Regions from separate parts of the Paenibacillus yanchengensis genome, predicted to be linked through region 1. Evidence: predicted binding sites of a transcription regulator. Region 1 holds the regulator's gene; the other holds the start of a gene.
The links. The regulator Rex, encoded in region 1, represses fermentation and respiration genes when NADH is low (regulators of the CRP and FNR family bind a similar motif). The targets are predictions, from matches to a motif close to TTGTGAAATATTTCACAA.
Positions count from the first base shown of each region.

Region 1 (15,229 bases):
ATTATTAAAACAAAATATTATTCCCATTATTAATGAAAATGATACTGTTTCTACCGATGAAATTGTCCTTAAATTCGGAGACAATGACCACTTATCAGCGTTGGTAGCTGCCATGACTCGTGCAGATAAGCTTATTATAGTTACGGATATGGATGGTTTATATACAGAAGATCCACGTAAAAACCCTGACGCTAGTAAAATTGATCGCGTAGATCAAATTTCTAGCGACATTATCGCCTTAGCAGGTGGTGCTGGCTCTAGCGTCGGAACTGGTGGCATGCGCTCCAAAATAGAAGCTGCCAGAATAGCGATGCGTGGTGGCGTAAACACGTTTATTGGAAAAGTACAACAATCGTTAGATTTACAAGCTGCACTAGAAGGCAACGGCAAAGGCACTTACTTTGACACGCAATTACACAGTCTTTCAATTAAAAAACAATGGGTTGGCTTTCACTCTTTCGTCAAAGGTAAAATTATTGTAGATGATGGTGCGCAAGAAGCACTAATGCATGGTGGTAAAAGTTTATTACCGGCAGGTGTAATAACAACTAGCGGCGAGTTTCACCCTGGAGATGTTGTAGAAGTGTATAATAATAAAGAACAATTGTTAGGTAGAGGCGTTGTTAATTACACCCAGCAACAATTGTTAGCAGCAGCAGGTTTATCAACAGAGGAAGTTAGTCGTCGCATAGATGCGGCTCGTCTTGAAGTTATCCATCGTAATGAGTGGGTTTCGATATAATCTAACTATTTGGAGGCGTAAAAATATGAGCGAAGTATTTAATAAGGGTCAATTAGCTGCACAGGCAGCACGATCGTTAAATAATGTAACAACGAAACAAAAAAATGAAGCGTTGCTAATGATGGCAGATGCGCTTATCGCTGCTACAGACGAAATTATTACCGCTAATAAGCTCGATTTGGAATATGGCAAGCAACAAGGAACGAGTAGCGCTATGCTCGATCGATTAACTCTCAATGAACAACGAATTGCCGCTATTGCAGAAGGCTTGAAAGAAATTGCTGTACTGCCTGATCCAATTGGAGAACAACTACAACAGTTTACTCGACCAAACGGCTTAAATATTCGACAAATTCGCGTTCCGATTGGCGTTATTGGCATTATTTATGAAGCTCGTCCGAATGTTACCGTTGATGCGGCAGGATTATGTTTGAAAACAGGCAATAGTGTTGTGCTACGTGGTGGTTCTGCTGCTCTACACTCTAATAGTAAAATTGTTGCTGTATTACAGCAAGCACTGCAACAATCTGCTCTTCCAGCAGAGGCATTGCAACTAATTGAAGATACAGATCGTGCTTCCGTAACGGAATTAATTAAACTAGATCGTTTTATTGATGTCATTATCCCTCGCGGTGGTGCTTCACTAATACGTAATGTCATTGAAAATGCAACGGTTCCGGTAATCGAAACAGGTGCTGGCATATGCCATACTTATATTGATGCGGATGCAAATTATGACATGGCTGCCGCAATTACGTATAACGCAAAAGTGCAACGCCCATCTGTTTGTAATGCAATGGAAACATTAGTTATTCACCAACAATTTGCCAATGAGCACCTCGTTGCATTATGTAAACTTTTCGCAGAAGCTAACGTGCAATTGAAACTTCCAGCAGCTTATTTGGCAAATATACCAGAAGCAACTGCTGTGACAGAAGCAGACTTTGCTACCGAATATAATGATTACATTTTAAATATCGCTATCGTCGAAAGTTTGGATGAAGCACTTACTCATATCAATCGATTTAGTACGAAACACTCGGAAAGTATCATAACCAATGATGCTGCTCATGCTGCTCGCTTTCTACAAGAAGTGGATGCAGCGGCTGTTTATCATAACGTATCTACTCGTTTCTCAGATGGATTTGAATTCGGATTCGGTGCTGAAATTGGTATTAGTACACAAAAGCTACATGCACGTGGTCCAATGGGATTACCAGCGCTTACTTCAACCAAATATCAAATTACAGGAAACGGACAAATTCGTCAGTAGTAAAGGAGTACACAATGGAGCAATCGAATAAACAAAATAATACTATCTGCTTTTTTGGTGCTGGCGCAATGGCAGAAGCAATTGTTAGCGGGGTACTTGCTCAAGGTATTTTTCTACCCGAGCAAGTATCCGTACTCAATAAAAGTAACGAGCAACGTCTCCACCATTTACATAGTAAATATGGTGTTACCGTTAGTAATGAAGAGCAGCAAAAACAGCTGTTATTGCAGCAAGCAGATATTATCGTCCTTGCAATGAAACCAAAAGATGCTGTTGCTGCCCTTACCGAATTGCAAGCACATATACGAGCAGATCAAGTGTTAGTTTCGGTCATTGCTGGTCTGTCTATTACTTCTATCAAGCAACTCATCGGAGTTAAGCAACCCGTTGTGAGAGCCATGCCGAATACATCAAGTTCGATTGGGCAAGGTGTTACTGGTATTAGCTATTCTGATGAAGTAACGGAAGTTGAAAAAATGACCATTCAGTCTATTTTTTCAGCAATTGGTATAGCACTAACGATTGACGAGAAGCAGCAGTCGGCGATTACCGCTATTTCGGGAAGCGGACCTGCTTATATTTATTTCTTTGTAGAAGCGATGACTGCTGCTGCCGAAAAGCTAGGATTTACAACAGCAGATGCTAGTAAGCTCGTCCTGCATACATTAAAAGGCGCTGCTGCTATGTTAGAACAGACGGAGCTTCCGGCGGAACAATTAAGAAAAAATGTCACTTCGCCTAATGGTACAACTGCTGCTGCGCTCGATGTTATGATAGATCAACAATTATCTACTACGATATCGGATGCCATTCAGCGTGCTTGTACTCGAGCAGATGAACTTGGCAAAGAAATTGAAAGGAGCATCCATTGATGAATCAATATTGTGTAGCTACTTATCGCTCTTATGATGATAAGGCTGACTTTCAAAAAAAAGCACAAAGTATTGCGGTAGGATTAACGGTTGGCAGCTGGACAGATCTACCGGAAGCACAAAAAAAGCAAATGGAACAGCATTTAGGACAAGTCGTTAAAGTAGAGGTGCATGAACCGCTTGCTTTGCAGCCAGGCGAACGATATGCCGATATTACGATAGCCTATCCTGATATTAATTTTAGTAAAGATATACCAGCTCTACTTGTTACTGTGTTTGGTAAGTTATCGATGGATGGAAAAATCAAGCTACTCGACTTGCAGTTTTCCGATGATTTTGCTGCTTCATTTGCTGGCCCGAAATTCGGATTAGCTGGCATACGTGAACAACTACAAGTATACGATCGACCGCTGCTAATGAGCATTTTCAAGTCGGTTGTTGGTCATGATCTAACTAACCTACAAGAACAATTTTACAAACAAGCTCTTGGTGGCGTTGATTTTATTAAAGATGATGAAATATTATTCGAAAATCCACTTACTCCTATCGAAAAAAGAGTAGCTGCCTGTATCGATATGGCACGCCGCTCCGAAAGTGAAACGGGACAAAAATTGATTTATTTTACAAATATCACTGGTCCAACTAGTCAATTAATCGAACAAGCGAAAAGAGCAATTGATGCGGGAGCAAATGGTTTGCTATTTAACGTACTAGCGTATGGTTATGATGCGCTTCATGAGCTAAGTAGCCACCAAGATATTCAAGTACCTATAGCCGCTCACCCAGCGCTCGCAGGTGCTTATTATCCGTCCCCCCATTATGGTATAGCCGCTCCTCTCCTATTAGGAAAATTAATGCGACTTGCCGGAGCAGATTTAGTACTCTTCCCATCGCCATATGGTTCTGTCGTTATGCCAAAACAAGAAAATTTAGCGGTACAAGAAGCACTATTAGCTCCACTTCATCATCTGAAACAAAGTGTGCCGGTTCCTTCTGCTGGTATTCATCCCGGAATCGTTCCATTGCTGATGCAAGATTTTGGAGAAGATGTCGTTATTAACGCTGGCGGTGGCATCCATGGTCACCCACTCGGCACTAGTGCTGGCGGACAAGCATTTAGACAAGCGATTGATGCGGTAAAGAACGGATTAACTTTGCAAGCAGCAACAGAGAATGCGGGTAATGAATCATTGAAAGTAGCTATTGAAACTTGGGGGATTAAACAATGAGTAAACAACAAGTTATCTTTTGTGACTTTGACGGTACGATTACGATCAATGATAATATTATTGCGATTATTCAACATTTCGACCCACCAGGTTGGAAAGCGATAGCAACTAAAGTGTTAGATACATCCATGACAATTAAAGAAGGCGTAGGTCTGATGTTCCACCTACTACCTTCCTCTATGCAACAAGAAGTGATTGATTTCAGTATTACTAATGTTGAAATAAGAGATGGGTTTGCTGAATTCGTACAATACTGTAACGATAATAACATCATCTTATATGTAACGAGTGGTGGCATTGATTTTTTTGTCTATCCGACACTCGCTCGTTATAACATCGACACAGCCCATATTTATTGTAATGGTAGTAATTTTGCAGGAGATACGATTGAAATAACATGGCCACACCCTTGCGATGAGCATTGTCAGCGTAATTGTGGCATGTGTAAACCGACGATTATGCGGCAATTTCCAACTGAACAATATAATCGTATCGTCATTGGAGATAGTGTCACCGATTTTGAAGCTGCCAAACTAGCTGACAAAATCTACTCACGTGCCCGTCTTACTGAACAATGTGCCGAATTAAACTTACCCTATACAGACTTTGCTACTTTTCATGATATTATTGCCGAAATGGAAAGGGAGAAATAAAAATGAGTAACAGATCCATTACTTTAGAAGAGAAACAACAAGCTTTCGCTGAATTACGATCGGTGAAGCAGCTCTTTGCAGAGCGTGGCTGGTTTCCAGGCACAAGTGGTAATTTATCGGTGCGAGTCGGTGACTTCGATGCCGAACAATTTCATTTTGCTATTACTGCTAGCGGTAAAGATAAAACGATTGATACTCCTTCCGACTTTTTATTAGTCGATCAAACAGGACAGCCGAGCGAATTAACTTCCCTTAAACCATCAGCTGAAACGTTGATTCATTGCGAAATTTATCGGTTAACAGGTGCAGGTGCTATCTTCCATATTCATAGTGTGTACAATAGCATTATCTCGGAATATTTTTGGGAGCGTAAATCTGTGCCGGTAGACGGTGTAGAATTGATTAAAGCTTTTAATATATGGGACGAAGATGCGCATATCGAGATTCCAATCGTCTCTAATTTTGCCCATATACCAGCGATTGTTCCCGAAGTAACGGATAGAATAGACAGTAAAATTCCTGGTATCCTACTACGAAAACACGGCATTTACGCTTGGGGAGCCAATGCGTTCGAAGCAAAACGTCATCTTGAAGCGTTTGAATTTTTGTTTGAATATGTCTATAAAATGGAGCTTTTACAACGCTAAAGTACAAACAACAGCTTGCCATTTGTCGGCAAGCTGTTGTTTTGTTTACTTTTATTTTGAACACTAATTAACTGTTTTTACTTCTAGTACATTAACTCTATCCGTTCCCTTTGCGAAAGCGATTGATATGTGCTTTCGCTTCGTCCGCATTCGTTATCCGATTCCGACTCCACTCTATAAGAATGCGATCTATGTAGCGTAAACTTAGTTTTCCAGCAAACACAGCTTCTTTAAGTGCGAATAAAATTATTTCTTCTGTATATTGGTCATTGTCTAGCCAATTAATAATTGTTTCACATTCCATTGGAGATAATAATCTGCCAAATTCCTGTTCAAATGTAGAAAATAGATTAGTCGATGAAGGTTTAACCTCTACTACTGGCTGCTTCTGATTTGTTTTTTTGTGACGTTGTTCCTCTGCAATAAACTGCGTAGCCAAGACAAAAAAAGGTTGCCAGTTATATCGCTCTGTATGACGTCCACTTTCTTCATCGATGTAATCTTCAATTGTAATATATTGCTCTTTTAGTAATCGTCCTAACGATTGTTCTACTTGTTCTGCTGTAGTTCCCATTCTATCTGCCAACTGCTTAGGTGTAGGAAATTCTATTTGTTCCGTCTGCGCAAATGATATGAGATGCAGCATCAACATCATCTCGAAGTTATCAAGACCTAGCTGGCTGTAGCTACGCAACAAAAGAGACGGTAAATATATACCGCCTTCTTGCATCGCTACAGCCATTCCATGCGAATATGCTTTCCATATTTCGTCTTTCATGAAATGACTCCTCCTCTAATGACTAAACTGCATAAATAATTATTTTAGCTCATTAACGATCCGAAACGTATCTCTTGCAATAAGTAGTTCTTCATTAGTAGGTACAACTAACACTTTTACTTTGGAGTTAGCTGTAGATATTTCTCTTATATCTCCAGAACGAACGGCATTTGCTTGCTCGTCCAACTCTATTCCGAAAAACGTAATAGCTTCACAAACAGCTTTTCGAACAACGGCTGAATTCTCTCCTACACCTGCCGTAAACACTAGCACATCTAAACCGTTCATCGCAGCAGCGTAAGATCCAATATATTTTACAAGTCGGTAAACGTACATATCAAATGCTAGTTGCGCATTTTTATCGCCTTCTTGCATCGCTTCTGTAATTTCACGCATATCGCTGCTATTACCCGAAATAGCTAACATCCCGCTATGCTTATTCAGCATCGAGTTAACTTCATTCATCGTTAGCTCTTCTTTATTCATAACATAAGGAACGATAGCCGGATCGATATCACCGCTTCGTGTACCCATCATTAAACCTTCTAGCGGAGTCATACCCATACTAGTATCAACAGATTTACCACCAACGATTGCAGTACAGCTAGCACCGTTTCCAATATGACAAGTTATCATCTTCAAATCTTCCAATGGTTTTTGCAAATGCTCTGCTGCATGCACACTGACATAAGCATGTGACGTACCATGGAATCCGTAACGTCTAACTTTGTGACGACGATATAATACTGTTGGGATAGGATACAAATAAGCTACATTATCCATCGTTTGGTGGAACGCTGTATCAAATACAACTACTTGCGGTACATTTGGCAAGTTAGAATCGACAGCAACAATCCCCATCATGTGGGCTGGATTATGCAATGGTGCTAGGTCAAACAATTTTCTTATTTCTAGCTTTACTGCGTCCGTAACTAAGACAGATTCTTTAAAGACTTCCCCACCATGAACGACTCGGTGTCCTACTGCTTGAATTTCATTTATATTTTTCAATACACCGTATTCTCTATTAGTCAACATATCAATCACACGGCGAACCGCTGTTACATGATCCAAAATTTCACTTACTTCACGTACTTCTTCAAATCCTGTAGATTTGTGCGTAACAATGGAAGAATCCATACCAATTCTTTCGACCAATCCTTTGGCAAGTACAGATTCATTCGTCATATTATACACTTGATATTTCAAAGAAGAGCTTCCCGCATTAAGAATTAGAACGATCATCAAATACGATCCCCTTCCTCATCATATTTAAAGAAACCTTCTCCAGTTTTCACGCCAAGATGCCCTGCTCTAACTAACTTTTTCAGCACAATAGACGGACGATACTTCAGTTCCCCGTAATCTCTAAACATATTTTCAAGCGCAGCTAATACAGAATCTAACCCAAATCTATCTGCCATTTCGAATGGGCCATGTTGGAATGAATAGCCAATACGCATTGCTTCATCTATATCTTCTACCGAAGCAACTCCTTCTTCAAGTACATGCAACGCCTCGTTAATCAACAACGTAATCAAGCGGGTAGTAACATAACCTGGAGATTCGTACACCATAATTCCTTTTTTCTGAATCGTATGCTCCACAAATTCTTTTGTCGTATTGAATGTTTCATCAGAGGTTTTTAGACCACGAATGATTTCTACAAGATCAATTTTTAATACCGGATAAATAAAATGAACACCAATTACACGCTCTGGATACTGCGTTGCACTAGCTAGCTCCGTTAAGCTTAATGCCGAAGTGTTACTTGCAAGAATAATATCTGGTCCACAACATTTATCCATTTCTTGAAACAGCTTTTTTTTCGCATCCAAATCTTCCGATATAGATTCAATGACAAGCTGGCAATCAGATAGTGAAAAATAATGGTCAGCACCTTGAATTCTCGACAGAATCAATTTCTTTTCTGCATTAGTAAGTGCCCATTTTTCAATTTGCTTATCGAGATTTAGCTCGATCATTTTCAATCCATGTGCAAGACGTTCTGTTGTACTTTCTACAATGACTACATCAAGACCATTAGCTGCTAGCATTTCAGCGATCCCTTGTCCCATTGTTCCAATTCCAACAACGCCGACTTTCTTAATTATCATCTTTACTGCCCCTTTAGGTAGTTATTCACTTTATATTATAACTCTTTTCCAACAAAAAAGAAGGCATCAAACCAGTCTGCCTTCAAATTGTTAGAATGAAACCGCTTCATGAATTAATTAACTCACTAACAGTTGACGAAACTCATTTCCGTTCATTGTTTCTTCACAAATAAGAACATCCAGTGCTCGATCTAACACTTGTTTATGCTGTAATAAACTATCCTTTGTCTCACTCATCAGCTGATCCAATATTGTTCGTGTTATCGTTGCCCAACCATCTGGTGTCATCATCGATTGATTAACAATACCAAGTTCTGTCATTCCAGACTCGACAAGGGTACGAACTAGTTTTACCGCTTGGTCAAAATCGCCTCGCGATCCCGTACTTCTTTCTCCATAATAAATTTCTTCCGCCGCAGCGCCAGCTAATGCAATTTTAATTTGACCATAAATAAATTGTTTCGTATACAATGCTTTATCTTGTTCGGGATGATGTCTAACAAATCCTAATGCTTCTCCCCGAGGGGCAACCGTAATTTGCGCAACACTTCCCGGCGACACAATCTCAGCCATAATAGCATGACCTAATTCATGACGAGCTACTCTATTTCTTTCTTCTTCAGCAGCTTCTCGATCTGTCTTTTCACCCATCAACACTTTATCAATCGCCATCGTTAATTCCGTTTCTGTAATTTCTGTTAAATTATGGCGTAATGCATAAATGGCAGCTTCATTCATTACTGATTCTAATTGAGCACCAGAAAAACTGTAAGATTGTGTTGCTATCCTCTCCAAATCAACGGAAGTAGCTAACGGTTTATTTTTGGCATGAATATTTAGGATGTGCAAACGTCCTTTTTTATCTGGCAAACCAACTTCAATATGGCGGTCAAATCTACCTGGTCTAATCAACGCAGAATCTAATAATTCTTTACGATTTGTGGCAGCAATAATAAATATTCGCGGAGCAACCTCACTATGAATGCCATCCATTTCTGTAAGCAATTGATTTAACGTTTGATCATATTCACGCTGCTGTCCTCCATCACGACGACCGCCGATGACATCTATTTCATCAATAAAAATAATCGCATTGGATTTCCCTAATTTTTTTGCTTTTTTGCGAGCTTCTTGAAATAAGTCCCTTATCCTTCCCGCTCCAACCCCGACGTACATTTCCACAAACTCACTACCAGATGTCGCTAAATAAATGGAGTCCGTATAATGAGCCGCAGCTTTAGCCAATAGTGTTTTTCCCGTTCCGGGTGGACCAGTTAACAAAATACCTTTTAAAGGACGAATGCCTAATTTTTCAATTTGTTCTGGCTTTACTAAAAAATCCAATGCTTCAACTAGCTCTTGCTTTGCTCGTTCTTGTCCACCAATCTCTGCAAAACTAAACGACGTTTCTAACGTTTGACGTTCAGATCTAGCTACTGGCATAGCCATCAGTCCACTTTTTCCTCTAGAAGCAATAAATAACAAAACAACTGCTAACAGTGCGACGATTGCTATCGGAAGAAAAGCGTTGTTCAAAAAGACTAGAAAAAATAATCCAATAGGTACAATGCCAATGACAATTTCTTTCCAGTATTTAGACATTTGTCCAAACCCCCAACTTTTCAGCAACACGCGGCAAAATTTTGTGTAATGCTGTATTTTGATCTTTTAAAGTAATATACACATTGCTATCATCCATTTCTGTATATACTTCTATTTCATCGGACGCTAATTGCTCTAACACGTTAGGAATAGTGGAATAAGTTCTTGTTTCCATCGCTTCGGCAATTTGAAACATACTTTTTTCCCAGACTTGATCTAATCGCTCGTATTCCTGATTATTTACATCTAATTGCAATGTTCGATTTCCGATCATCCGCTTCCCTTGCTCACTAATTGCCGTATAAACTTCTTTTAAATTAGCAGTAGGTGATAATTCCACTTGGATTGACATCGTCTTTTGATCTCTAACTGGTTTATCGGCTTTAATAATGCCGTCTACTTTCATAATTGCTTGTTCTAGCGGAGCTTTAACGACAAACTGCTCATATATTGCCCAACCTCCAAACAATACAATTGCAGTAATAATAGTAGTAACAAGGATCACTTTTCCCTTTAATTGATTCATCATTGAGCCCCCTGCTAAAAAAGTAATATAGCTAATAATACACTATTTCGTATATCAAAAAGTATATCATAGTTTATACTCTATTAGCGGTTGTAAAAACAGGAAGCGGAGCCAATTGGCTCCGCTTCTTTAATGTTTATTGATCAATCGATAATTATCAATCGTTTGTCCAGTTGTTGCTTCGTAAAAGTGATAGTTATATTGTTGATCCATTTTATAGTATATTTCCCAAACTGGCTGACCAGCCACAAAACCTAGACGACTACTTAATAATTCTACTGTATCTTCATTACTATAGGACTGCATAAACTGCGCTTCTATCTGTGTACGATCTATAAGTTCATTTTGCAAAATAATCAATGGCGGTTGCTCGTCTCGCAAAATAACAGTGTTGATCTCTTGATCTATTACTGCTCCTTCCGCAACCCAAACGACTTCATCCCATACATATTTAGCTAACTGATCCCATTCTACTACATTAGCTTCTGTTGCTAAACGTTGTTTGATCAACTTCATTTCATCCCATTTAGGTTGTTGGATAATCGTAAAGTAGTAAATAGTCGCACTAATTAAAGCAAGTACCAATAATATCGTTACCATTGCCCAACGTCGTGGCGTCATAAAGGTTGAACTTTTTCTATCTGTAGAACGCATTAATTTTCAATTAGCCGCTCAAAGCTGGCTTGTGCTTCATATTTAATCTTTTCTACATCTAATGTGAGACATTGACGATCTTTCACTAATTGCTTTCCTGCTACCCATACATGTTGCACATCATGTCCATTCGCTGTATAAACGAGATGCGATGTAATATCAGTAAGCGGATAGTAATGTGGTTGATCGATATTTAGCGCAATGAAATCTGCCTGTTTTCCTACTTGCAAACTGCCAATACTGTCTTCCATCCGTAGCGATCTCGCGCCGTAATACGTACCTAATTTTAACGCCTCCGTTGCTGGAATTACAGTAGGATCATAAGTCGTTCCTTTGTGCAGCAGTGCAGCGAGTCGAATTTCTTCAAATAAGTTCAAATTATTATTACTTGCCGGACCATCCGTTCCAAGGGAAACACGCACTCCTGCTTGCAACAGTTCAGGTAGTCTAGCTACCCCACTAGCTAACTTCAAATTACTAATAACGTTATGCGATATAGCAACATCTTTGGCAGCTAACAAGGCAATCTCTTCATCCGTCAAATGTACAGCATGCGCCAGCAAGCTCGGTACAGAGAAAAAACCAAGCGCATCTAGATGTTCCACTGGACGAGTACCATATTGTTTTATGTTTTGCTCTACTTCCGCACGAGATTCCGACATATGTGTATGTAAAGGCAATTGATATTTTACAGCTGCTTCTACAAACTGAGCAATGTAATCTGGAGGACAAGTATAAGGAGCATGTGGAGCAAGCATCGTTGTTATACGTCCGTCTGCTTTACCATTCCAAGTTACCGCAAACTGAATCGCATCATCCAATTTTTGCTTCTGTTCTGCTGGAGAACAAAGTCCAATAACCCCACGTGTTAACACACCGCGCATTCCTGTTTGCTCCGTTAATGCAGCTACAATTTCCATCCGATCATACATATCAACAAACGTCGTCGTACCGCTTAACAGCATCTCTACTTGCGAGATTGCAGCGCCATTGTGCGTATCCTGCTCTGTATATTTAGCTTCCATTGGCCACATTTTTTGCTCTAGCCACACTTGCAAATTTTGATCATCGGAATACCCTCGCAACAACGACATAGGTGTATGTCCATGTGTATTAATAAGCCCTGGCATAAAGACAAGATGATGCCCATTTACTTTTTCTACATTGCTATGAAGTAATGTTGCTGGAGGGGTTTGTTTATCCAAATAAACAATTACACCATCTTCTACAACCATATGACCTTGTATCACTTCCGCTTGCTCATTCATCGTCACAAACAATCCATCTTTAATCCACAATTGACTCATCCGATTCTTCTCCTTCACGATGCAAATAATAGGCTAAACTTAACAATTCTTTTGTAAAATCAGCATGATGAATCCGAACTTCTTCAGGAACTCTAATAACCGTTGGAGCAAAATTCAAAATACCCTTCACTCCTGCTTCCACAAACTGATTAGCCACTTTCTGTGCTTCTGGCGCAGGAACAGTAATAATGCCGATTTTAATATCTTGCTCATTAATTTTATGTTTCAATTCCGTTATTGGTAAAACGAGTAGATGATTTATTTTAGTATCGATTTTAGTAGGGTTCGTATCAAAAACCGCAGTTATTTTCATACTATCTTTAGAGTAACGATTATAATTGCATAAAGCATGACCCAAATTACCTGCGCCTACTAAAGCAACGTTTATTTTTCGATCAACTTTTAATATTTCTCTAATTTTCTCACTTAAATAAGCGACATCATAACCGATTCCTTTTCGACCAAATTCACCAAAATAAGCCAAATCTTTGCGAATTTGTGCTGGATTCAAATCAAGCTTCATACCCAAAGCCTGAGATGAGATCGTCAAAATGTCTCGAAATTGCAATTCATTTAGTACCTGCAGATAGACAGGCAAACGCTTGACAACAGCTTCGGATATTTTCGCTTGCTTCATCATTGCACCTCCGCAGCTCTCTACCAGTTAAGTAGAAAGCCATTCTCTCATTCGTAAAATCATTTGCTCTGCATACATCGTTTCGATTTTTGGACCAGGCAGAGAATATAAAAAATGTTTGCCATAATAGCTTTCAATTACCCGAGTATCATATAAAATCACAATTCCTTTGTCTTGACTAGAACGAACTAGTCGGCCAAACCCTTGCTTGAATCTTATGACCGCTTGTGGAATAGACAACTTCATAAATGGATTTTGTTTTTTCTGTTCCAATAGTTCTGCTTTAGCAGCAATTAATGGATGATTAGGTGGCTGAAAAGGTAATCTAACAATCGCCAAGCATAGTAGAGCATCGCCTGGAATATCAACACCTTCCCAAAAACTGCTCGTTCCAAGTAATACCGTTTTTGGCTGCTGCATAAAGCGGCGCACTAACTTGGTACGATTACTACTATCTACTCCTTGACCTAAAATAGAAATATCACTATCAGCCAAAAATTGCTTGAGCGGTTCATAGGTTTGCTTTAACATCCGATACGATGTAAATAAAACTAGCATACGCCCACCCGTTTCTTTGGCAGCATCAGCAAGAGAACGTGCTAATTTAAGTAAATATTCTTCACTTACATTAGCTCCTTTTAACACTGGAAAGTCACGTGGAATGACAACAAGTGCCTGTTCACGATAGTTAAATGGCGAAGGTAGTACAACTGTTTTCAATCTACCTGCCTGTTCAAAGCTTGTCAATCCTAACTGCTCGGCAGCATATTGAAAACTCTTTTGTACAGTCAGCGTAGCGGAAGTCATAATAATACTATCTTTTACATCAAAAAAATACTTTTGTAATTGACTACTAACATCAATCGGAGCAGCGTACAAGTAGATAGAGCGATGTCGATAGACTGCACTCGCTTCCAACCAAAATACGTAGTCTTTATTTTCTAGCTTTACAAACATTTTAAGCTCGTCTTTAATGCGCGTCAAATCGCGAACAATTCCATTAATATCTACAACTACCGCTTCTGTTACACTTTCTTCCGCACGTTCTTTTATTTGTAACAGTAACTTATCTAAGTTGGTGACAAATTGATTCATTGTACTATGTAGATTTTGTTCATGTTCAACGATTACATTCCATTGCTCCGGCAATTTATCTTTATGCAGACGTAATACTAGCCCACCATTTTCTACTTGCTCTTCCGACTGATGATCCACCAATTGATACAACAAATCAAATAATACATCCCAACGTTCTTTCATCGTAGTTAGTTGAGGGATTAAATCATCGATTGTTTCTATCCAAACATTACTTTGTTCATCTGTTTCTTCCATCGCACAATGACGAAGTTGTAATAATAAACCATTTTTCGCATCTTTAAATAAGCGCGTAATAAGTTGCGGAGCACTTAAATAATTATTTTGAAAACCCAAATGCTTACTAGCTACTTCTTCCAAATGATGTGCTTCATCGATAATAAGATGTCGATATGCAGGTAGTAATCGATGTTCCGCAGCCACATCCGTAAACAACAAGGAATGATTAGTTACAGTAACATCTGCTTGGCTCGCTTCATTCCGCGCTTTATGATAGTAGCATCGACGAAACCATGGACAAGCTCGATTCAAACAAGAATCAGCATCACTTGCTACTGTTTCCCATACGTCTAACCCACGTCCGCTTAAATTTAATTCTTCATGATCTCCCGTTTCTGTCTCCGCTAGCCAAACCGTCATTTGAGCAGTAACATGCTTGTCATCTACCGTTTCCATTGGAACAGATCCATTAGCTCTAGCTTCAAATTTTCGTAAACATAAATAATTACGACGACCTTTAAATATAGCAGCTTGAAAAGAAAACGGTAATATTTCTGCTAACAAAGGCAAATCCCGCTGACGTAGTTGTTCCTGCAAATTTATCGTGTGCGTGCTAACAATAACTGGTTTGTCAAACTTTTTACTATAATAAATAGCGGGCAACAAATATCCCATCGATTTACCAGTACCTGTACCCGCTTCAATCATTAAATGATCATCCTGCAATAACGCATCGTATACATGTTGAATCATCTCTGATTGCGCAGGGCGCTCTTCATAAAGAGGAAATTTTTCAGCAAAATTAGTTTGCACTTGTTGAAAGTATTGTTCAAACGATAATTCTTCCACTTCCGAAGCTGGCGAATCATCCTTTTCCT
Region 1 covers NZ_JBHUMH010000012.1:84,162-99,390, forward strand. The annotation lists gene proB (glutamate 5-kinase) at 1-742, shown strand, start outside; gene ACFSTH_RS04070 (glutamate-5-semialdehyde dehydrogenase) at 768-2,015, shown strand; gene proC (pyrroline-5-carboxylate reductase) at 2,030-2,887, shown strand; gene ACFSTH_RS04080 (2,3-diketo-5-methylthiopentyl-1-phosphate enolase) at 2,887-4,116, shown strand; gene ACFSTH_RS04085 (2-hydroxy-3-keto-5-methylthiopentenyl-1-phosphate phosphatase) at 4,113-4,769, shown strand; gene mtnB (methylthioribulose 1-phosphate dehydratase) at 4,772-5,416, shown strand; gene ACFSTH_RS04095 (DnaD domain-containing protein) at 5,514-6,194, opposite strand; gene ACFSTH_RS04100 (acetate/propionate family kinase) at 6,234-7,439, opposite strand; gene ACFSTH_RS04105 (3-hydroxyacyl-CoA dehydrogenase family protein) at 7,439-8,311, opposite strand; gene ACFSTH_RS04110 (AAA family ATPase) at 8,429-9,913, opposite strand; gene ACFSTH_RS04115 (hypothetical protein) at 9,906-10,442, opposite strand; gene ACFSTH_RS04120 (hypothetical protein) at 10,569-11,060, opposite strand; gene ACFSTH_RS04125 (amidohydrolase) at 11,093-12,400, opposite strand; gene ACFSTH_RS04130 (redox-sensing transcriptional repressor Rex) at 12,381-13,037, opposite strand; gene dinG (ATP-dependent DNA helicase DinG) at 13,065-15,229, opposite strand, start outside.

Region 2 (15,229 bases), on a different contig from region 1:
GATCAAGCATTAGTGCATTGGGAACAAATGAAGCAGAAAGAGCAACAAATGAAAGGTACAGCACGTCAATCTATACTAGATGGTATACCGCAAGGACTGCCGGCGTTGACGAGAGCGTATAAATTACAACATAAAGCTGCCAAAGTTGGGTTCGATTGGCCTACACTGGAGCCTATTATCGAAAAGGTGCAGGAAGAACTACAAGAATTGCAATTAGCGATTTACAATAAACAGCACGCAGAGCAAATGGAAGAACTCGGAGACCTGTTATTTTCTGTAATTAATGTCGCTCGTTTCATAAAGATAGATGCCGAGGAGGCGCTTTCCTTTACAAATCGGAAATTTGCTGATAGATTTCAATATATTGAACAGCAGCTTCGTATAAAAGGAAAAAGTTTTGAACAGACTGATTTAGTAGAGATGGATCAGCTATGGACAGAGGCAAAACAACGCTAGCTGCGGTAGGTCATCATAAGTAAAATGAAATATTGTATGAAAAAACGGTGGACAAGCAGGAAAATTACGTCTACAGGCAGAATATGTATTCTTCAGGAGCATAGCAGTTAGGTAGCAGCACTAACAAGAAAAGAGTCTATGCCAAGTTATGCACTAGTCTAATATGCTAGACATCTCATTATATGTAACCATTTAGGAGGAAATAAGAAATGAATAAAACTGATTTGATTAACAATATCGCTGAGAAAAGCGGACTTACAAAACGTGATGTAGAAGCTGTTCTTAATGGCTTTTTAGGAGAAATTACAGATGCACTAGCAAGTGGTGAAAAAGTACAATTGATCGGTTTTGGTACATTCGAAACACGTACTAGAGCTGGTAGAATTGGACGTAACCCACAAACTGGTCAAGAAATCGAAATTCCAGAATCAAAAGTACCAGCGTTTAAAGCAGGTAACAAGCTAAAAGAAGCGATTAGGTAACAATGAGACTCGATAAGTTCTTGAAAGTCTCCCGCCTAATTAAACGGCGCACGGTTGCAAAAGAAATTACCGAACAAGGTCGTATATGGATTAATGATCGTGTGGCAAAACCAAGCACGGTCGTTAAAGTTGGCGATGAACTTGCTGTTCAGTATGGTCAAAAAACGGTTACGGTTCGTGTAGAAAGCTTAGTAGAATCGGTGCGCAAAGCGGAAGCAAAAGAAATGTATATTGTTTTAAAAGAAGAACAGCGTGAACGTGCGCCGCAATCTGAGGAAGCAGATTGGCTTTATCGAAAAGATGATTAGTTGAATAATACTACTAAAAAAGTTTCGCTTACGTCATAAGCGAAACTTTTTTATCATACGCTTCGATAATGGCAGGAGATACCTTCGATAAAAAATACTATTACAGTTTTTGTTCTAAATGAGAGGACTACCCCATAAGCTTAAGTAATATGAGCTAAGCGGGGGACGATTTTATGGTTGAAATGAATAAAAGTGCCAAACAGCAACAATTAAAGCTGGTCAACCGTAAACTGCTAGAATTGACTGGTGTACTACAAGTGGAAAGTTTTGATAGTGAGCAGTTTTTGTTGGAAACAAATTTAGGTTATTTGTCGGTAGAAGGGCACAATCTACACATGAAGCAATTAAGTTTAGAAGAAGGACTAGTTATTATCGAAGGATATATTCATTCTCTCGCCTATAGAGATGCCGCTACTTCTGGAAAATCCAAAGGAATATTGGGGAAGTTGTTTAAGTGACGCTTTCCGTTCAATGGTTGACGATTGCAGCGATGATGAGTGCTGGACTCGGAATGGGTATCGTATTTGATGGCTATCGGATATTTTCCAATGCGCTGAAATTTCCGCGCTGGTGGCTCCCCATTCTTGATTTGATGTATTGGATCGCAGCTGCAATTGTTGTTTTTCAGTTGTTGTACGCAAGTAATAATGGCGAGGTGCGTGCGTACGTATTTGTTGGACTAGTTATCGGAATCGTAGTATACCATTGGTTATTTCATCGAATGACAGTTGTTTTGTTTCATTGGATTATTCAAGCTGGGAAAGCTGTATTGCTATTTTTGAAACGATTGCTTCATTTTATAATTGTAAAACCTGTATATTTTATGTATAATGTATTAAAATTTGTACTTGGAATTGGGTCTGCAATCACTATTTTCATCGGAAATCTTGTGGTACAATTGATGCGTCCCTTGTGGCGGTTGTTGATGTGGTTGCTAAGACCACTCACACGATTATTACATAAGTGGCTCACACCGATATGGTCAAGAGTGTCTGAGAATAGCCAGCTAAACAAATGGATGATGAATTTAAAATCAATACCGGCACGCTGGATGAACTGGTTGAGGAGGAAATGACGTACATGGTACCCGCAGTTGGAGAAAAGAAAACAACTAATGCCGCATCAAAACGACGTTTGAAAATTTGGCTAACCTTTATTGCAATATTTGTTATATGGGCGGGCTATACGTTATTTGGTCAGTATCAGCAGCATCAGGAAGCGATAGCTAAGGTGGAAGTGTTGCAAGAACAAGTGGAAGAAGCGATCGCTATTAAAGCAGATTTGCAAAAACAGATTGATCGCTTGAACGATCCTGAATATATAGCACAATTAGCAACGAAGGAACAAGGGATGGTAAAAGAAGGAGAGCAGCAAATATTTACCGATTAAGACAGTGAACTAGGATGACTGTCTGTTGCTCTAAACTAAAGATTCGGTTATAATCACGATAGAAGTAAAAAACTTTTTGGAGAGGAACATTTTATTTTATGGCAATTGAAGTGGGCGCCAAGTTAGAAGGAAAAGTGACAGGTATTACGCATTTTGGGGCATTTGTCGATCTATCGGGAGGTGTCACGGGTCTTGTTCACATTTCAGAGATTGCCGACAACTACGTTAAAGACGTGAAAGATCATCTCAAAGTAGATGATGTTGTCAAGGTGAAGGTGATCAATGTTGATAAAGATGGCAAGATTGGATTATCCATTAAACAAGCCATTGACCGACCTGAAGGACAACCAGCACCGTCATCATCGTCTCGTGAACGTACAGGCGGAAGTGGAGGCGGGGAAAAATTCAGTCGCGGAGGTCAAGAACGAGGCGGACGTTCCTTCAATAAACCGTCGTCTAGCAGACCATCTTACGCCAAAGCACCATCATTCGAAGATAAAATGTCACGCTTTTTAAAAGACAGTGAAGAACGTATATCTTCTCTTAAGAAGAATACGGAAGGTAAACGCGGTGGACGTGGAGCTAAACGGATGTAATAAATATGATAACAGACAATGGCAGAACCAATAGGTTCTGTCTTTTTTTCGTCAAAAGAATATAAAAACTGTCGATCCATAGTTAGTTTAAACGTCACAAAAAAATATACCAAAAAACTTTCCCCTAAGCTCTGCGATTAACGACAACATATTACTTTATATTGCTAGCATTTACGTCTAGTAGTTACTTATCCAGCAGACATTATTTTTAAACTAATAATATACATAGGTGGTGCAACCCGTTGCTATTACTCGTTTTATTGCTATTGTAACGAGATGGAGCAAGATGAGAACATTTGTCGTAATTTTCTTTTTGCTACCTTCCTTTGTTTGACAAACTTTCTGAGAAACGTCCTCTATAATGAGTAACACAATCAACTCGGAAATGGTGGTGTCAGCAAGTGAAGAAAGGAATTAATCTGGTTTTTCCAGGTATGAAGGGAATTATTCGGATGCGTTCGCAATGGCATACGTGGAATAATATGCTGAAGCGAGGTACACAAGTCATTTGGTCTAAGAAAACAACTTTTTTATTAGTGGCAATTGCTTTAATGCTTGGACGAGCTGTCATCTTGGATCATTTGATGCCGTTTGCAATTGCATACTTTGCAGTCATATATTTTATGAGAAAAGATCTTGTGTTGTGGATAGGATTAGCGTTAGTAGGTGGTAGTATGCTAGCGATTAATCCAGCACCTATTTGGATCGCAATGGAATTGCTGGTGTTGTTTTTAATATTCCGCGGGTTGGAAGCTTATGAACGAGCCGACCTATCGACAGCACCAATGTTAGTGTTTACTTCTACACTTGTCGTGCAATTATTTCAAACTTTAATCGGTGATGCGTTAAGCTGGTATGCCTTTATGATGATTAGCGTAGAATCAATTCTGGCGTTTGTATTGACATTAGTTTTTGTACAAGCATTACCGGTGTTGATGATGAGCAAAAAAACGGCGGTGCTAAAAAATGAAGAAATCATATGTGTCATGATTTTATTAGCATCGATTATGACAGGTGCAGTCGGCATTACGTTGTCAGGATTATCGTTAGAACATATATTATCTCGATTTGTTTTATTACTATTTGCGGTTGCAGGAGGAGCGCCGCTAGGAGCAGCGGTCGGTGTCGTTACTGGATTGATCCTTAGTCTTGCTGATGTAGGTTCTATTGTACAAATTAGTATGTTGGCTTTCGCTGGGTTGCTAGCAGGTCTATTAAGAGAAGGGGGGAAAGTTGCTACTGCATTTGGAATGCTGCTTGGTACATCGATTATAACAGTATACATTGGTTCTCAAGCTCAGATTATGAGTTCAACGTGGGAATCTGTCGTTGCAGCAGGTTTATTGTTAATGACTCCAAAGAGTATGATCAGAGCAATTTCCAGATATGTGCCAGGAACGTTAGAGCATGTTCAGTCGCAACATGAATATGTTCGCAAAGTTAGAGATGTTACAGCTAATCGTGTTGCAAAATTTTCGGATGTGTTTTCGCAATTATCCAAAAGCTTTGGACAATTTAGTGAGGGAGTGGACTTTAGAGCAAATCGTGAGGAAGAGCTAGGCAAGTTTATGCATGCTGTATCAGAACAGAGTTGTGCAAGTTGTCATCGACAGCATAGCTGTTGGGACAAAAAGTATTTTCATACCCATCAAATGATGAGTGAAATGTTGGCAACGATCGAAGAGGATCAACCAATAACGCCAAGTAACATTAGTTCAAAATGGCGTTCCCACTGTTTAAAGCCGGAGCAAGTGGCTATAACGATAAAGCATCAATACGAACTTTATGGCTATCAGATACATTGGAAAAAACAATTACAAGACTCCAGACAATTAGTCGCGGATCAATTATATGGTGTTTCACAAATTATGGATGATTTATCGCTAGAAATAAAACGAGAGGGGCAAACGCTGCATTTACAGGAAGAACAAATTAGGGAGGCGGTTGAAGGACTAGGGTTATCTATACAAGGAGTAAACATTGTCAATTTAGAAGAAGGGAATGTGGATATTGAAGTATATCATACGTTTGATAAAGGATTTGATGAATGTCGAAAAATTATAGCACCGTTGTTATCGGATATTTTAGGAGAAAATATTGCAGTGAAAATGGAGGTGTCGCCACTTAAAAACGGTGATCCATATATGGTCAATTTTGGTTCTGCGAAACAGTATGAAGTCGAAACGGGAGTTGCTGGTGCGGCAAAAGGAGGCGATTTATTATCGGGTGACAGTTTTAGTTTAGTAGATTTGGGTAATGGGAAATTTGCGGTTGCGATTAGTGATGGTATGGGAAATGGTGAGCGGGCAAGGCAAGAAAGCAGTACTGCACTATCTATATTACAGCAATTGTTACAATCTGGCATGGATGAGAAACTAGCGGTCAAGTCGGTTAATTCGGTATTGGTGCTACGATCAGTTGACGAAGTGTTTGCTACCGTAGATTTAGCAATTATAGATTTATATTCAGCGCAAACAACATTTATGAAAATAGGATCTACTCCAAGTTTCATTAAACGAGGTAATGAGGTGATAGAAGTAGCTGCTGGCAATTTGCCGATTGGTATACTCCAAGATATTGATGTGGATATTGTCTCTGCTCAATTGCAGCCAGGTGATACGTTAATTATGATGAGTGATGGCATTTATGATGCTCCAGGGTATGCAGTAAACAAAGAAATGTGGATGAGGAGAGTGATAAGTGAATTAAAGGTAGAAGATCCACAAGAAATGGCAGATGTAATATTGGAGACAGTAGTCCGTTATCAAGATGGAGATATAAATGACGATATGACGGTGCTAGTAACAAAAATAGATAAACATCAACCAGAGTGGTCGACGTTCCGCTTTCCAGGTGTTCACCGATTGGAACGACCGCGTACGGTCAGTTAATTAAAAAAAAGCTTTCGCATAAACTAGTTTCTAGCTATATATTATTCAGCATACATGTGGCGGAAACTTAGGGAATGAGAAAGCTTTTTTGTATGTTCAAAAGGTGTCTATGGTATACTTAGCTATGATAGCTTGTAGTAATATTATGGAATAATTTTAGAAAATGTGAATCTAGTTGTTTATCTCCTCGGATAATAGGAAAAGCTGATAGAGAGTAGTTTATTTTTCAGCATCTAGCGAAGGATATTCTGTATACCTTCGATAGACGATAGAGGAGGAAATAAACAATGAAACAAATATTATTAATAACAGATGGTTGTTCGAATGTTGGAATGAGTCCGGTAGTTGCTGCGGCACATGCGAAGGCGGAAGCAATATCCGTCAACGTTATTGGCGTACTAGATGATGGTGATCTAGGAGAATTCGGCGCGCAAGAAATTGCAGAGATAGCTAGAGCTGGAGGCGGAATGAGCCGTCTAGTCAATACGAGAGATTTGACACAAACGGTACAGATGATGACTCGCAAAACAGTGGTACAAACGATTCAACAGGCTGTGCATAAGGAATTGCAGCAAGTATTAGGCACTTCAACGATTGAAGCTTTGCCACCTGAAAAACGTGGTGAAGTAGTGCGAGTGATGGAGCAGTTAACAGAAACAACAGATTTGAAGATAGCTCTATTAATTGATGCCAGTGCTAGTATGAAGCATAAACTGCCAGCAGTAGAAGAGGCTATTGCTGATTTGATGTTAAGCTTACAGGCAAGACAAGGAAATAGTGAAGTTGCTGTATTCCATTTTCCGGCGCACAAGCACGGTGGTGATTGCACGATGGATGTAGATTTTACGAATCAGTTTTCGAAATTGAATCATATTTTTCACAATTTGCCGCTTAGTGGCACTACGCCAACTGGACCTGCTATTATGTATGTGTTACAAGCTTTTGATCAATTTGCTAATCGGCGCAGGGTGGATGATGAAACGGATGGGATGATGAGTGACTACGCCTAATCAATTACAGTTGGAGCGAGGAACTACAATATTCGGTAAGTGGCAAAAGCAAAAGTATGTCGTAGAGCGTCTGTTGGGTGAAGGGGCTAACGGTCAAGTATACTTGGTGCACCATAAGCGAGAACAGTATGCGCTCAAAATAGGCTTTGATGTCGTTGACTTGCAAGCAGAGGCCAATGTGCTGCGAATGATTGCAAAGCAACAGCCAGAGCTTTATATACAGTTATTGGATGTTGACGATGTACAATTACCGACGGGAGAAAGCCACCCTTTTTACATTATGCGTTTTGTAGAGGGTGTAACCGTAACACAGTTTTTACAGCAACAATCGGTGGACTGGTTTCCGCTTATTGGTTTGCATCTGTTAGAGAAGCTGTCTAAGCTACATCAAATCGGTTGGATTTTTGGCGATGTGAAGGCTGATAATATATTAGTGTCGAAGTATGGAAAAGCGGAATTGGTCGATTATGGTGGAGCGACGGAATTTGGCAAAAGTGTTCGGCAATTTACAGAAATTTATGATCGTGGATATTGGAACGCTGGATCTCGATCGGCAGATTTCAAATATGATTTGTTTTCGTTTGCAGTCCTTGCTGTGCAATTACTGGAGCCTGAAAAACTAAATGCTATAACGAAACAATCGTTGCCACAAAATCGTTCCATTTCTAATTTACTCGACATTGCCGAGAACAACGGGCAATTGAAACAAGTTGCCCCTTGGTTACATAAAGCGTTACACGGACAGTTTGTTCATAGTGAAGAGTCGTTGGCATTATGGCGTAGTTTATTGCGACAGCATCATCGCAAAAAAGTAGCTGTCAATCGTTTACCGCTATGGCTGAAAGGGTTAGCTGCTATATCTGGGGCAATGCTCGCCGGAGCCACATTCATATGGTTTATTGGGTTATGAGGAGGGGATAGCAGCGGTGGAATTGACGAAACAACTCGTTCAATTTGCAACTGAGCAGCAAATGTGGCAAGCTGGAGATACGATAATTGTAGCTGTTTCGGGTGGTCCCGATTCGATGTGTTTGTTACATGCACTTAAACGGGTATCTCATGCAGAGCAAATTAAAATCGTAGCTGCACATGTCAATCACGGATTTCGTCCTGTGGAGTCAGCGGCTGAACAAACAATGGTCGAACAATTTGCAACTAGTTTAGAAATTCCTTTGGAAACGATACAATTGCAGATGCCTGCGATTATATTAGCTACTAAAGCAAATGCGCAAGTAGCGGCAAGGGAACAACGTTATCAGTTTCTGCAACAAGTAGCCATTTCATATGGAACCAATTTTATTGCTCTTGCGCATCATGGTGACGATCAGGCTGAAACAGTGCTTATGCACCTCATCAGAGGTAGTGGGCTTTCTGGATTATCTGGTATGCGAGCAGTTAGGCAGGAAAAACAATCGGTATTTATTCGTCCATTACTGCGTATGAATAAAATGGATATTATCTCTTATTGTGAACAACATGCTGTTCCTTTCATGATAGATAGCAGCAACCTGCAAAAAGACTACATACGCAATCAAATTAGACATGATGTGATCCCCTTTCTATCGCACTATAACCAGCAATTGCCAGATGCACTACAACGAGTGGCGGAAATTGTTAGTGCAGAAGATGAGTGGTTACAAGAACAGACGCAGCAATTTTTTAATAAATTAGTCACAATTAAGCAAGAACAATGTATTATTTCGCTGCAATCATTGAATCAATTGCATGTTGCTTTACAAAGGAGATTGATTAAACTAATATTAAGTTATCTTTCAAATGTGCCAGATGGTTTTTCCTTCGAACGTATAGAAGCAATACGAGCGATGACGAGAGCCAATACCGCTAGTACAAGTAGGATTGAAGCTGGATGGAAGATTGAAGTAAGAAAGGAATATGATCATATTCGTTTTTTATATCAACCGTCTTTTCATCAGGAAAGTGCAGTGGAAACGGTCTACCCGATATACATAGCAGAAGTTACCACTTTACAACAATTTGAATTGCCGCATGGATGGCGATTGACGTTGGAACGAGTGGCAAATACTTCGGAATATACTGCTCGAACAGGTGCTGAAGCACAGTTTGATCTGGCAGCTATTTCATTTCCATTGATGATCAGAACTCGTGAACCAGGAGACCGAATGAATGTATTAGGACTAAAGGGTTCAAAAAAAGTGCAAGATATGTTCGTAGATGCAAAAGTAACGCAATTGGAACGAGAACGATATCCACTGCTGTTTGATGCTGAAGAACGGTTGTTATGGATACCCGGAATAAGACGCTCTAGCATTGGTTTGGTGAATGTCGATACAAAGGCAATTCTACGAATAGTAGTTTATCAGCAATAACCAAATGAGCAATGATATTAATTTTGAATGTTGTGGGAGGATTCATACGTTGCAAGATGATATTAAAGCTGTCCTTTACAGTGAAGAACAAATTCAATCCAAAGTAAAACAATTAGGTGAGCAATTGAGCGAGGATTTCAACGGGCGTAATCCGCTCGTTATTTGTGTTCTTAAAGGTGCGTTTATTTTTATGGCTGATTTGGTAAAAGCTATTACCGTGCCACTTGAATTAGATTTTATGGCAGTATCCAGTTATGGGCAATCTACAAAATCATCTGGCGTTGTCAAAATTATTAAAGATTTAGATGTATCTGTTGAAGGTCGAGACGTCATTATAGTTGAAGATATTATCGATAGTGGACTTACTTTAAGTTATTTAATTGATGTATTAGAACGTCGCAATGCGAAAACGGTAACCGTAGTAGCGTTGTTTGATAAACCAGCAAGAAGAACAGTAGACTTGGAACCCGATTATAAAGGATTTTCACTACCAGATGAGTTTGTTGTAGGGTATGGTCTTGACTTTGCTGAAAAATATCGTAATATTCCTTATATTGGCATATTGAAGCCGGAAGTGTATGAAAAATAAATGATGCATCACCGTACATGCTCATCCCAAGCAACCTCTATTGTTATGGAAAGTCATGCTATGGTAGAATGTTTAAAGCGTCTGAGAGGAGGTAGGGGATGAATCGGATCATCCGAAATACTAGTTTTTATTTAATTATCTTTTTGGTTACTGTCGGTATTTTTAAAGTTTTGAGCGGATCGGGGGAAACTTCTACACCGCTTAGATATGACGAACTGAAGCGAGCTGTAGAATCAGGGGTAGTAGCAGAATTAGCAGTAAAATTTGAAAACCAAACGTATTTTGTTGAAGGTAGGTTTTCAGAAAAACCAGCTGATGCAACTAGCGATAAGTTTACTTCCAGAGTTGGGGTGGAAGCCGGAGATCGAATCATGGATTGGCAGGAGCAATTTGGCTTTGAACTTGTCAACAAAGAAATGGATCGTCCTAGTTTCTGGCTAACATTTTTCACTTCTATTATTCCGTTTATTTTAATCTTTATCTTATTCTTCTTCTTGATGAATCAAGCACAAGGTGGCGGAGGCAAGGTGATGAACTTTGGCAAGAGCCGTGCGCGATTATATAACGAGGAGAAAAAGAAAGTTACATTCAATGATGTAGCAGGTGCCGATGAAGAGAAGCAGGAACTGGTAGAAGTTGTTGATTTCTTGAAGGATCCACGCAAGTTTAACTTGGTAGGTGCAAGAATACCAAAAGGGGTTTTACTTGTAGGTCCTCCAGGTACAGGTAAAACGTTACTTGCCCGTGCTGTTGCAGGGGAAGCGGGAGTGCCATTCTTCAGCATCTCAGGTTCTGATTTCGTAGAGATGTTCGTCGGTGTCGGTGCGTCTCGTGTACGTGACTTGTTCGAAAATGCAAAGAAAAATGCGCCATGTATTATCTTTATTGATGAAATAGACGCAGTTGGTCGCCAGCGTGGTGCTGGTTTAGGTGGCGGGCATGATGAGCGTGAACAAACGCTTAATCAGTTACTAGTTGAAATGGATGGTTTTGGTGCGAACGAAGGGATTATTATCGTTGCTGCAACGAACCGCCCAGATATTCTTGACCCGGCATTGCTTCGTCCAGGACGGTTTGACCGTCAAATTACAGTAGATCGTCCGGATGTAAAAGGACGGGAAGCGGTACTGACAGTTCACGCACGTAATAAACCGTTGGAAGATGATGTGAAACTAGATGTTATTGCTAAGCGCACGACTGGATTTAGTGGTGCTGACTTGGAAAACTTATTAAATGAAGCTGCATTACTTGCAGCTAGACGCAATAAAAAAGAAATTGCGATGGTAGAAGTCGATGATGCAATCGATCGTATTATTGTAGGTACGGAGAAGCGTAGTCGGGTTGTATCTGATCGTGAGAAGCGCATTGTGGCATATCACGAAGCGGGGCATACCATTGCAGGTTACTTCTTAGAACATGCAGATGAAGTCCACAAAGTTACGATTGTACCACGTGGGCAAGCTGGCGGCTATGTTATTATGTTGCCAAAAGAAGATAGAATGCTTGTTACGAAGCCAGAGTTGCTTGATAAAGTTTCCGGATTGTTGGCAGGTCGTGTAGCTGAGGAATTATTCATCGGCGAAATCGGAACTGGCGCATACAGTGACTTTAAACAAGCGACAAGTATTGTACGCAGCATGATTATGGAATATGGTATGAGTGATAAACTCGGTCCATTGCAATTTGGTAGTTCTCAAGGTCAAGTGTTCTTAGGTCGCGATATCGGTCATGAACAAAATTACTCCGATCAGATTGCATACGAAATTGATCAAGAAATGCAAGCTATTATCGGCAGCTGTTACGAGCGAGCGAAAAACTTGCTAACAGAAAAAAGTAATGAAATGCATTTGATTGCACAGACGTTGTTGTCTGAAGAAACGCTAGAGCGTGAGCAAATTGCTTCGTTGATTGATCATGGTAAGTTGCCAGATGGCTCAACTAGTAGCTCAAAGCCAGCTCCTGAATCAAAAGCAGATCCGATCATTGATGAAATTGGTGATGTGAAAGTTCGCATTCAACCACGTGACAGTGACGGAACTAAGCAACCACCAATATCTGGTGATGATAAACCGTCTTCTGATGATACAGAGTAAGTAATAAACAGACGTAACTTTCAAAGCTTACGGCGATCCTGCTTCAGCGCGGGATCGCCTTTCTTTATAGCAACATCGCAATACTGCTATTTTATTGGTAAAGAACGCTTGTAGATATAAGAAACTTAAATTGTGACAAGAAAATGTCGAATCTTCCATTGACAGACTACGCAGGCAAGTGTACATTAGGTTTTAATCGATTAAATTTAACGAAATTGTAAACAGGTTTAATTTTTCAGGTTGTCGGGTCGCCTACTTTGTGCAAGATTTCACAATGTGCTAAAAGTTGTGTAATTAGATAATTTCTACAGGGGAGAGTGTTAATAGTGGAAGCTTTAGCGCTACAGCGTAAGCAAGAACAAAATCGTGAATTAACAGAAAGATTGCTTCAATTGAAAAAAGAACGTAACGCTATTATTTTAGCTCATTATTATCAGCGAGATGAAATTCAAGCTGTAGCTGATTTTCGAGGAGATTCTTTTTTGTTGGCACAAAAAGCTGCCGAGACAGATGCTGACGTTATAGTATTTTGTGGCGTTCATTTTATGGGCGAAAGTGCCAAAATATTAGCTCCGAACAAAACGGTTATTATACCAGATGAACGAGCGGGCTGCCCGATGGCAGATATGGTTAATGTAGATGGGCTACGTAAGCTGAAAGCGCAACATCCGAATGCAAAAGTAGTGACGTATATTAACTCTTCTGCAGAGATAAAAGCAGAGACAGATATTTGTTGTACATCAGCTAATGCTGTGAAAGTAGTGAATTCGGTAGAGAGTGATGAAGTGATTTGGGTACCGGACAAAAACTTAGGTCATTACGTTCAACAAAATACAGACAAAAAAATGATTATTTGGGAAGGCTACTGCAACACTCATGACATGTTAACCGTTAAAGATGTAGAAGAGATGAAAGCAAAGTATCCGAATGCTGAATTTGTCGTACATCCAGAATGTCGCCCAGAAGTAGTTGCCCTTGGTGATTTTGTTGGAAGCACAACAGCTATATTAAAATACTGTCGTGAATCTACGGCAAAAGAATTTATCGTTGGTACAGAAGATGGTACAGGATATCAGCTGCGGCTAGATAGCCCTGACAAAACATTTCATTTTGCTTCCAAATATTTAGTTTGCCCGAACATGAAAGTGAACAATTTGAAAAAACTAGTGAAATGTTTGGAAACGATGCAACCACAAATTTATGTACCTCCTCACGTTGCAGATCAAGCTCGTCAATCTTTGGAACGGATGTTGTTAGTAAAATAACATGACGTTTTCCTATCCGCTGGGGGAATAAATATGATTCCGAATTATTTAGTAGATATTGAACTTGATAAGCTTCCTGTAATTGAAAAAGATGTCATCGTTATTGGGGCCGGCATTGCCGGTCTTTTTACCGCTATTCATGCAAGTAAAGAGCACGCGGTACTATTGATTACGAAAAAGTCGCTACTCGATAGTAATACTCGCTATGCTCAAGGAGGGATTGCGGCTGTAACTTCTACCGATGATTCCCCACAATTTCATATGCAAGATACGTTAAATGCCGGTGCAGGGCTATGCTCTACAGAAGCAGTTAGTGTGCTTGTACATGAAGGACCGGCAGGTGTTGAGCGGTTAATGGAACTTGGTACGAAGTTCGATGAGGAAGATGGGAAGCTAGCTTTGACGAAAGAGGGAGCGCATAGCCAGCGTAGAATACTGCATGCTAATGGTGATGCGACCGGTTACGAAATTGTGCGTGCGTTATCAGAACAGGCAAGTGCAAATAGTAATATCGAAATTTGGGATAATCATTTTGTCATTGATTTAATTGTGGAGCGTGGGGAGTGCTATGGTGTTCTTGTCCAACTGCCAGATGGTCAACGATTAATTGTCCGTGGAAAGGCAACCATTCTATGTACTGGTGGTGCTGGTCAGTTATATCGCTACACGACTAATCCAGAAGTAGCTACTAGTGATGGTATCGCCATGGCATATCGAGCTGGAGCAGCTATACAAGATGCTGAGTTTATTCAATTTCACCCGACGGCACTTTGTTACCCGGGAGCTCCTCGGTTTTTAATATCGGAAGCAGTACGTGGTGAAGGTGCGGTACTACGCAACATCCGAGGCGAACGGTTTATGCACAAATATCATGAACTAGAGGAATTAGCTCCTCGTGATATTGTAGCTCGGGCGATTGTAAGTGAGATAGATCAGACGAAGTCAACGTTTGTATATATAGATATAACACATGAATCACCAGAAAAAATTAAGCATCGTTTTCCTACGATTTATGAGTATTGTTTAAAGTATGGGCTTGATTTGACGACAGATTGGATTCCAGTAGCTCCTGCGATGCATTATATGATGGGAGGCGTGAAAACCGATCTTCATGGAGAGACTAATATCAATCGTTTGTTTGCGTGTGGAGAAGTATCGTCAACTGGTGTGCATGGTGCTAATCGATTAGCAAGTAACTCTTTATCGGAAGCGATTGTGTTTGGTAATAGAATCATTGCTAAAGTAGCACAGCTAGAGCCGTTACCAGCTATGCCTGAAATCTCTACACGAACGGATCGTAAGCAAGTGATGATTCAGCCTGTAGTAGAAAAAAGATTGAAATTACAAAAATTAATGCTTCGCTATGTTGGTTTAGTTCGGCATGAACCCGGATTGCGGCAAGCGCGTCTGGAACTAGAAAGACAACTGCCTACGTTTGATATGTGTCTAGAAGACTATGAGCAATTTGAATTTGCCAATTTATTAACATGTGCGTTAATCATTACAGAAGCAGCGTTATGGAGACAAGAAAGCAGAGGCGCTCATTATCGTGAAGACTATCCGCAATTAAATGATGAAAAATGGAAAAAACATTCTCTACAACAGCGAGAATACGGTATGATAAAGGAGCGTCAGGAATATGTCTGAACAGTTATCGATAATAAATGATATAGAACTACGGAAACAAATTAGCGCTTGGCTTGCTGAAGATGTAGGTAGTGGCGATATAACGACACTAACTACCATACCAAAAAATATAGCATCTAAAGCAGTCATTCATGCAAAGGAAGCTGGTGTGTTAG
Region 2 covers NZ_JBHUMH010000052.1:31,612-46,840, forward strand. The annotation lists gene ACFSTH_RS13670 (bifunctional methyltransferase/pyrophosphohydrolase YabN) at 1-456, shown strand, start outside; gene ACFSTH_RS13675 (HU family DNA-binding protein) at 666-938, shown strand; gene ACFSTH_RS13680 (RNA-binding S4 domain-containing protein) at 941-1,246, shown strand; gene yabP (sporulation protein YabP) at 1,420-1,704, shown strand; gene yabQ (spore cortex biosynthesis protein YabQ) at 1,701-2,321, shown strand; gene ACFSTH_RS13695 (FtsB family cell division protein) at 2,327-2,635, shown strand; gene ACFSTH_RS13700 (S1 domain-containing RNA-binding protein) at 2,734-3,231, shown strand; gene spoIIE (stage II sporulation protein E) at 3,684-6,122, shown strand; gene ACFSTH_RS13710 (vWA domain-containing protein) at 6,410-7,132, shown strand; gene ACFSTH_RS13715 (protein kinase domain-containing protein) at 7,119-8,042, shown strand; gene tilS (tRNA lysidine(34) synthetase TilS) at 8,059-9,480, shown strand; gene hpt (hypoxanthine phosphoribosyltransferase) at 9,530-10,069, shown strand; gene ftsH (ATP-dependent zinc metalloprotease FtsH) at 10,168-12,162, shown strand; gene nadA (quinolinate synthase NadA) at 12,489-13,427, shown strand; gene nadB (L-aspartate oxidase) at 13,461-15,074, shown strand; gene nadC (carboxylating nicotinate-nucleotide diphosphorylase) at 15,067-15,229, shown strand, end outside.
Region 2: a site for Rex is predicted at 12,420-12,437, ahead of nadA (quinolinate synthase NadA). Genes of this name have one in related genera too.